Regions from separate parts of the Pantoea sp. BRR-3P genome, predicted to be linked through region 2. Evidence: predicted binding sites of a transcription regulator. Region 2 holds the regulator's gene; each other region holds the start of a gene.
What was found. The regulator CRP, encoded in region 2, controls carbon source genes, mostly activating them, when cyclic AMP is high. The targets are predictions, from matches to a motif close to ATGTGANNNNNNTCACAT.
Positions count from the first base shown of each region.

Region 1: the regulator CRP is predicted to act here: its motif matches at 1,038-1,055, upstream of AAGR08_RS16985 (YjcB family protein).
Region 3: the regulator CRP is predicted to act here: its motif matches at 1,466-1,483, upstream of epd (erythrose-4-phosphate dehydrogenase).
Region 4: the regulator CRP is predicted to act here: its motif matches at 967-984, upstream of AAGR08_RS15060 (CdaR family transcriptional regulator).

Region 1 covers NZ_CP155066.1:3,665,184-3,667,389, reverse strand. Annotated here, with positions in the region: gene AAGR08_RS16990 (ATP-grasp fold amidoligase family protein) at 1-587, shown strand, start outside; gene AAGR08_RS16985 (YjcB family protein) at 644-925, opposite strand; gene soxS (superoxide response transcriptional regulator SoxS) at 1,180-1,611, opposite strand; gene soxR (redox-sensitive transcriptional activator SoxR) at 1,710-2,186, shown strand.
Region 2 covers NZ_CP155066.1:155,991-158,196, forward strand. Annotated here, with positions in the region: gene AAGR08_RS00680 (YccS/YhfK family putative transporter) at 1-669, opposite strand, end outside; gene crp (cAMP-activated global transcriptional regulator CRP) at 728-1,360, opposite strand; gene AAGR08_RS00690 (OsmC family protein) at 1,665-2,069, shown strand; gene AAGR08_RS00695 (phosphoribulokinase) at 2,150-2,206, opposite strand, start outside.
Region 3 covers NZ_CP155066.1:580,363-582,568, reverse strand. Annotated here, with positions in the region: gene pgk (phosphoglycerate kinase) at 1-207, opposite strand, end outside; gene epd (erythrose-4-phosphate dehydrogenase) at 259-1,278, opposite strand; gene tkt (transketolase) at 1,625-2,206, opposite strand, start outside.
Region 4 covers NZ_CP155066.1:3,225,327-3,227,532, reverse strand. Annotated here, with positions in the region: gene degP (serine endoprotease DegP) at 1-896, shown strand, start outside; gene AAGR08_RS15060 (CdaR family transcriptional regulator) at 1,081-2,206, shown strand, end outside.

The sequences.
Region 1 (2,206 bases), 730 kb from region 2:
AAGAGCCGGACGCGCTGAAGAAGCAGCAGATTATTAACGACTGTCATCGCTGGTTGAAAACCGACTTCGCCAATGAGGCGCGTGAGATTCACTATCGCTACATCAAGCCACGTATTCTGGTGGAGCAGTACATCGGTGATGGTAAAACGGCACCGATTGATTACAAATTCCACATGTTCAATAAGCGCGATGGCAATTTTGAATATGTGCTGCAGGTGATTTACAACCGCTGTAATCCGCTGTTGTCGATGAACTTTTATGTTAACAATCTGAAAGAGGCCTATCACAAGATTCGTGATACCGGCCTGGACGTGACACCGCAGATGGCGTCGTTACAGCACGCCCTGGCGTTGAGCAAAACGCTGGCCAGTGATTTCGATTACGTGCGCGTGGATTGGTACATCGATAACGACCAGATCTACTTTGGCGAATTGACCTTTACGCCGGGAGCTGGCTTAGTGACCGGTCTGGATCGCGGGCTTAATCAAATGATGGGTGATATGTGGATTCAGGATCGTCGCGGTACGAAGATACCGGGCGTCACGGTTGCGGATGTCGCCATCCCGGCCGTATTGAAGAAAATTTAAGAATCACACAGCAAAATAAAAAACCCCGCCTTGGCGGGGTTTTTTATTGGCGACGATTAAGGCATCGGCCAGTCTGCTGGCGCCTGGCTCATCACCTGGATAAAGGCGTTTTTAGAGATTTCCATAAAGTTATGCAGATTCTCCATGCTTAACGTAATGCCAAGCAGGCCGGTAACGAACCAGCAGGACATGCCCACACCAATACCTCCACACAGCAGCGCCATCACGTGATGACTGTTTTGACGCAGTCGAATTTTCATGGTGCTGGCGAAGAACATCATTATTGCACTCAGGAGTTCCCAGCGCATAACAATCAAACTGGTGGTTAACGTGGCCATCTGCAAAAAACCTCTTAGAATCAGTGATATCCCCGACATTCAATGGACATCACTGGCGGCAAAGAAGGAAGGTCAGGGGAGCCCTTCTGGCCGTCTTACTGCAAACAAGAAAGTGTGACTTGGCTCACATTATATCACTCGATTTTAAATTTTGAACAAAATTTATACCTTGTATGGTAGAAATTTTTTCATCGAAGAGGGAGGAATTGGTGGGCAAAAAGAGAGGTGCGCCCGCTTGGGGCGCGCAGAAAAGGTTAGCTAACCGGGCAGCACTCGCCGGTTGTACGTTGGGCAAAACTGTTCATGCTGCTCTCGACGCAGTCAAAACTGAGCAAACGTGGACGCTGCATCATCGCCTGACGACGCATGGTATGACGATAAGCGGTCGGCGTTTGCGAGAACTGACGGCGGAACACGCGTGAGAACGTCTGCTGCGAATCGTAGCCGTACTGCATGGCGATATCGAATACCGGGCGCTGGGTTTGACGCAGCGCTTCTGCGGCCAGCGTCAGACGACGTTCGCGAATATAGCCACCCAGCGTCTGTTTCGTGACGGCACGGAACATACGCTGCAGATGCCATTTTGAGTAACCTGATTTTGCTGCGACTTCATCAATTGACAGCGCTTTATCCAGATTCTGATCGATCCAGTGGGTCAGCGAATGAATGATTTCCTGTTGCATCATAGCCTCATCCTTCTGATGGTTAATACCTGGTTAGAAATTCGTAGTTTTGCTGGGGTGCGAGTATAATTCCTCAAGTTAACTTGAGGTAAAGGCCCAAAATGAAAAAAGAACGCAATTACCCGAAGCCGGTGCTGACGCCGGGTGAAGTGGCGAAACGCAGCGGTGTGGCGGTCTCGGCGCTGCACTTCTATGAAACCAAGGGATTGATTTTTAGCTCACGCAACGGCGGTAATCAGCGCCGCTACAGCCGAGATGTGTTGCGCCGCGTGGCGATCATTAAAATTGCGCAGCGCATTGGCATTCCGCTGGCAACGGTGAGCGATAGCCTGACGCACGTGCCGGCCAATAAGCGTATGTCGACGCAGGAGTGGGATGCGCTAACGCAGCACTGGCGTGAAGAACTGGATAAGCGCATCGAAACCCTTACGCGTTTACGTAACGATCTTGATGGCTGCATCGGCTGCGGCTGTTTATCGATGCGTGACTGCCCGCTACGCAATCCCGGTGACCGCCTGGGCGAACAAGGTTCGGGTGCGGTACTGCTCGATCCTGAACAAGACGAGCAGAAACGGTAATCGACTATACTTGCCGGGAC
Region 2 (2,206 bases):
GTTATCGCGGCTGGCCGACAGCATATGCATTTGCTGGTAACAGGTAGTGATGAGATCGACCGCTTTCTGCTGGCGCGCCAGCAGCGGCGGTAACGCTTTTTCCGGATCGGTCAGCTGTGTCAGTAAGGTGTATTTGGCATCGCAATAATCCGCCAGCTCGCGAAACAGCAGGCTGAGCGATTCACGCATCGGCTGCTCTTTCCACAGCCAGAACCAGAACCAGTTGAACAAGCCGTACCACAGCGTACCGCCAATATAGAGCAGCGGCGGCACCCATATCGGCATGCGCCCAACCAGGCTGAGCGTAAAGATAGCAGCGATTAAGGTGGCGGGCAGCAGGCGTGCATGCAGCGGGCCGATTTCGCCGGTCACGCCGATCAGCAGCGGCAGCGCCAGCAGGATCAACGGCAGCGGAATCTGGTAAGCGGTCAAAATTTGCATCAGGAAGCTGCCGGTGGCAAACAGCGAACCACCCACAATCAAGCGTTTGAAAAAGCGTTTGTGCGGCGTATCCAGACCCGCCATATTGCAGCAGGCAGGCACTAACGAGAACAGCAGACCTTTTTGCAGATCGCCAAACAGCCAGCCGAGAGCCACAGGCAGGCACAGCACCAGCGTTTGCCGCAGTGCATAGTTAACTTCAGGATGATAGATGATTCGGCGCCACATCAGCTCATCGCAAATAGAAACGGCGCGATGTTGCCATCACGCCGTGGGTGAGAAGAAATTAGCGGGTGCCGTAGACGACGATGGTTTTACCGTGTGCAGAGATCAGGTTCTGATCTTCCAGCATTTTCAGGATACGACCCACGGTTTCGCGTGAGCAGCCCACGATCTGACCAATCTCCTGACGGGTGATTTTAATTTGCATGCCGTCTGGGTGAGTCATCGCATCTGGCTGTTTAGCCAGATTAAGCAGCGTTTGCGCGATACGTCCTGTTACGTCAAGGAAAGCAAGGTTGCCCACTTTCTCTGATGTCACTTGCAGACGACGCGCCATTTGCGACGAAAGTCGCATTAAAATATCCGGGTTTACCTGAATCAGCTGACGGAATTTTTTGTAGGAAATTTCAGCCACTTCACAGGCAGACTTCGCACGCACCCAGGCACTACGTTCCTGGCCTTCTTCGAAAAGACCGAGTTCGCCGATGAAATCTCCCTGATTGAGGTAGGAGAGAATCATCTCTTTGCCTTCTTCATCTTTAATCAGTACCGCTACGGAACCTTTCACGATGTAGTACAGCGTTTCCGCTTTCTCACCCTGATGGATGAGCGTGCTTTTGGACGGATATTTGTGAATATGGCAATGGGACAGGAACCATTCGAGTGTAGGGTCTGTTTGCGGTTTGCCGAGAACCATTCGCTATTATCCTCTGTTGTAATCGTGCCCAAAATACAGGGGGCATTTTTTCCCTGTCAGGCGGTTTAATCGTCGAGCGTTTCCAGTAATGGAAAAATTATTCCGGGTCATTCTTAAGCTACGCTTTTGATTCTTCCCGCCTTCGTCTGTAACGACGAAAATATTTTCAGCACTGTTTGTAGCACAGCTTTTGCGAGCTGTCTTGTGTTGTCTCGCTTCAGCAAACGGGGGAATAGTCTGGATTGCTGTTTATCAGGTGAAAGCGTACTCTGGCGGCAAAACCGCCGCTTCAGGAGAAAGAATCATGCAGGCACGAGTGAAATGGGTGGAAGGTCTTACCTTTCTCGGAGAATCCTCATCCGGACATCAGGTGTTAATGGACGGGAATTCCGGTGATAAAGCGCCAAGTCCAATGGAGATGGTGTTAATGGCAGCAGGGGGTTGCAGCGCCATTGATGTGGTCTCGATTCTGCAAAAAGGGCGCAGCGATGTGGCCGATTGCGAAGTGAAACTCACCTCTGAACGCCGCGAAGAAGCACCGCGTATTTTTACCCACATCAACCTGCATTTTATTGTCAGCGGCAAAGCGTTGAGTGATAAGGCGGTTTCCCGCGCGGTTGATTTGTCAGCGGAAAAATATTGCTCGGTGGCGATCATGCTGGGCAAAGGCGTGGAAATCACCCATAGCTATGAAGTGATCGAACGTTAATGCTTCCAGGTGCGCATTAATGCGCACCCTACAAAACGCGCTCATTTCGTAGTGTCGCCATTAATGGCGACCTATCACTCTTATTCAATCCGCTTCCCTTCAATCAGTCGTTGCACCAGCGGCAGCATAATCAGCTC
Region 3 (2,206 bases), 420 kb from region 2:
GTTGTATTCACCTTCGGTCGGACGACCCAGGTGAGAGGTAACCATCACTTTCGCGCCCTGTTTCAACGCCGCTTCGATGGTAGGCAGAGAAGCACGAATACGTGCATCTGACGTCACTTTCCCTTCTTTCACTGGCACGTTGAGATCGGCACGGATCAGAACGCGTTTACCAGCAAGATCCAGATCGGTCATCTTAATTACAGACATGGTGAACCCTCTCGTTGATTCTCATAAGTTTTGCCAGACGCAGTCCGCGTCTTACCTGAAACCGCTTGCGGCCATTGCTAACGTCGTGTCGATCATGCGGTTAGCAAAGCCCCACTCGTTGTCACACCAAACCAGCGTTTTGATAAGGTGATGACCACTAACCCGCGTTTGCGTGCCATCAACGATGGCACTGTGCGGATCATGGTTAAAATCTACTGAGACTAACGGTAATTCCGTATAGTCAACTATACCACGAAACGCCCCTTCTGACGCGTTTTGCAGCAACGCGTTGACCTCACACGCCTTCACCGCCTCGCGCACAGACACGCTCAAATCAATGGCTGTCACGTTGATGGTGGGTACGCGCACCGCAATAGCCTCGAAGCGATCGTTAAATTTCGGAAAAATACGGGTAATGCCAGCAGCAAGACGCGTATCCACCGGAATGATCGATTGGCTAGCGGCGCGGGTACGGCGCAGATCGCTGTGATAGGCGTCAATCACCTGCTGATCGTGCATCGCTGAGTGAATGGTGGTCACGGTGCCCGACTCAATGCCAAACGCATCATCCAACAATTTGATCACCGGAATAATACAGTTGGTGGTACAGGATGCGTTGGAGACGATGCGGTCAGTTTGTTTAAGAGCTTGTTCGTTTACACCGAACACCACGGTGGCATCAAGATCGTTACCGCCAGGATGCGAGAACAACACTTTCTTCGCGCCCGCCAGCAAATGTGCCTCGCCATCGGCGCGGCTACCGTAAACGCCGGTGCAATCCAGCACGATATCCACATTCAATTCTCGCCACGGCAGCACCTCTATTTCGGCCTGATGCAGGATGCGGATGGTGTCCTCGCCAACAAACAGTTGGTCGCGCTCCTGGCGCACATCAAAGGCAAAACGTCCATGGCTGGTATCGTACTTCAGCAGATGCGCCATGCCGGCGGCGTCCGCCAGTTCGTTAATGGCGACCACGGTGATTTCAGCCCGGCGGCCGGTTTCATACAGAGCGCGCAACACGTTACGCCCGATACGACCAAAACCATTTATTGCTACGCGAACGGTCATCTCTACCTTCAACAACACCCGAAAAAACGTGCCGATTAGCCTGAGCGTTTCACACCGTTTTGTACAGGGAATTATTGTCTGTCAGCAGAGGCAAAATGTAGAAACTCGCTCACGACTGAAACGGTTCAGCTAGAGTAATGCAACAGAGGAATAACGGGAATGATTGCGATCAATTGAGTGGCAGAATATTGGATCTACGTCACAAATTTTGCATGAAGAAATTATTACTGCAGGAATAATTGAACCGTTTCAGGTTAGAGGTAGGAGATATGTTACAGATGCGCGCGATGAATCGCGCCGCTACAGGCGGTGCATAACCGGTAGCGGCGCAATTTATTACGCAAAATTACAGAATCGATTTCGCCGTCTTAACTACGTTCTCAACGGTGAAGCCAAACTCTTTGAACAGCTGATCCGCCGGCGCTGACTCACCGAAGGTGGTCATACCGACGATTGCGCCGTTCAGGCCGGTGTATTTGAACCAGTAATCGGCGATGCCCGCTTCGATTGCCACGCGTGCGGCAACGGCTTTCGGCAGCACGGATTCACGGTACGCCGCATCCTGCTTATCGAAGGCGTCGGTAGACGGCATAGAGACCACGCGCACCTTACGGCCTTCGGCCGTCAGCTGCTCATACGCCGCCACCGCCAGCTCCACTTCGGAACCGGTAGCGATCAGGATCAGCTCAGGCGTTCCCTGGCTGTCTTTCAGCACGTAACCGCCGCGCGCCACATTAGCCAGCTGCTCAGCGCTGCGATCCTGCTGTGCCAGGTTCTGACGCGAGAAGATCAGTGCCGATGGACCGTCAACGCGCTCGATGGCGTACTTCCACGCCACTGCAGATTCAACCTGGTCGCACGGGCGCCACAGGCTCATGTTTGGCGTCACGCGCAGGCTGGCCATCTGCTCAACCGGCTGGTGCGTTGG
Region 4 (2,206 bases), 1.2 Mb from region 2:
CCAATTCTGACGATCTGCGTGTCGGAGATTACACCGTCGCGATTGGTAACCCTTACGGCCTCGGCGAAACCGTCACGTCGGGGATTGTTTCAGCGCTGGGCCGTAGCGGCCTGAACGTTGAGAATTATGAGAACTTTATCCAGACCGATGCGGCCATTAACCGCGGCAACTCCGGTGGCGCACTGGTTAACCTTAATGGTGAACTGATCGGTATTAACACCGCGATTCTGGCGCCGGACGGTGGCAACATCGGCATCGGCTTTGCTATCCCAAGCTCAATGGTGAAAAACCTGACGGCGCAGATGGTGGAATATGGCCAGGTGAAACGTGGCGAGCTGGGCATTATGGGTACCGAGCTGAATTCCGAACTGGCGAAAGCGATGAAAGTCGACGCACAGCGCGGTGCCTTCGTTAGTCAGGTGCTGCCAAACTCAGCCGCCGCTAAAGCGGGTGTGAAAGCCGGCGACGTCGTGGTGTCAATGAATGGCAAAGCATTGACCAGCTTCGCCGCGCTGCGTGCGGAAGTTGGTTCGCTGCCGGTAGGCACCAAGTTGCAATTGGGCCTGCTGCGTGAGGGGAAACCTGTGAGCGTTACGGTTGAACTGCAGCAGAGCTCGCAGGACAAAGTACAGTCCGCCACCATTTACACCGGCATTGAAGGTGCCGATCTCAGCAACATCGACAGCAACGGCCAGAAAGGCGTGCGCGTTGATAACGTGAAGGCGGGAAGTGCAGCGGCGCGTATTGGTCTGAAAAAAGGTGACGTGATTTTAGGCGTGAACCAGCAAGCGGTGGCCAATCTTGGCGAGCTGCGCAAAGTTCTCGACACTAAACCTTCCGTACTGGCACTGAATGTACAGCGTGGTGATAGTAGCCTGTATCTGCTGATGCAGTAAGTTTCAGGCAGTAAATGAGAGGCGAGCTTAGGCTCGCCTTTTTAATGCCTGTGCAAATGCCCGGTACTGAATGTGACGGCCGCCGCATATTCGGCATTCTCCCTTCGGCTATGGGCAGTTGCACAATGTCAGCGCGATTACGGATGCGTATTCTGTCCGTTCGTCCTTATCTTCGGAGTGATTGATGGCCACCTATCATCTCGATGCGCGACTGGCTCAGGATATTGTTGCGCGCACGATGCAAATTATTGATAGCAACGTCAACGTGATGGATGCGCGTGGTCGTATTATCGGCAGTGGCGATCGTGAGCGTATTGGCGAATTGCACGAAGGGGCACTGCTGGTGCTGTCACAAGGCCGCGTGGTGGACATCGACGAAGCCGTAGCAAAACACCTGCACGGGGTACGTCCCGGTATTAATTTACCGCTGCGGATTGATGGCGAAATCGTTGGCGTTATCGGTTTAACCGGGCAGCCAGCAACGCTGCGTCACTACGGTGAATTGGTGTGCATGACCGCTGAAATGATGCTCGAGCAGGCTCGCTTACTGCATATGCTGGCGCAAGACAGTCGACTACGTGAAGAGCTGGTCCTGAATCTGGTGCGCAGTGAAACCCTTTCACCGGCACTGAGTGAATGGGCACAGCGGCTTGGCATCGATCTCAATCAGCCGCGTGTGGTGGCGGTGGTTGAGGTTGATAGCGGCCAGCTTGGCGTAGATAGCGCCATGTCAGAATTGCAGCAACTGCAAACCTTGCTGACGACGCCTGAGCGCGACAATCTGATTGCCATTGTCTCACTCACCGAAATGGTGGTGCTGAAACCGGCGCTCAATGCGCATGGTCGCTACGATCAGGACGACCATCGACGTCGCGTTGATCAACTGCTGCAACGTATGAAAGAGAGTGGCCAGGTGCGCATGCGTATTGCGCTCGGTAACTATTTCACCGGTCCTGGCAGTATTGCGCGTTCGTATCGCACGGCGCGTACCACCATGATGGTGGGGAAGCAGCGTATGCCGGAGCAGCGCAGTTATTTTTATCAGGATCTGGTGCTGCCGGTACTGCTCGACAGTTTGCGCGGCGGCTGGCAAGCCAACGAACTGGCGCGCCCGCTGGCTAAACTAAAAAGCATGGATAACAATGGTTTGCTGCGACGTACGCTGGTGGCATGGTTCAGTCATAATGTACAGCCCAGCGCGACGGCGCGCGCGCTATTTATTCACCGCAATACGCTGGAGTATCGCCTCAATCGTATCTCTGAACTGACCGGACTCGATCTGGGCAACTTTGACGATCGTTTGCTGCTGT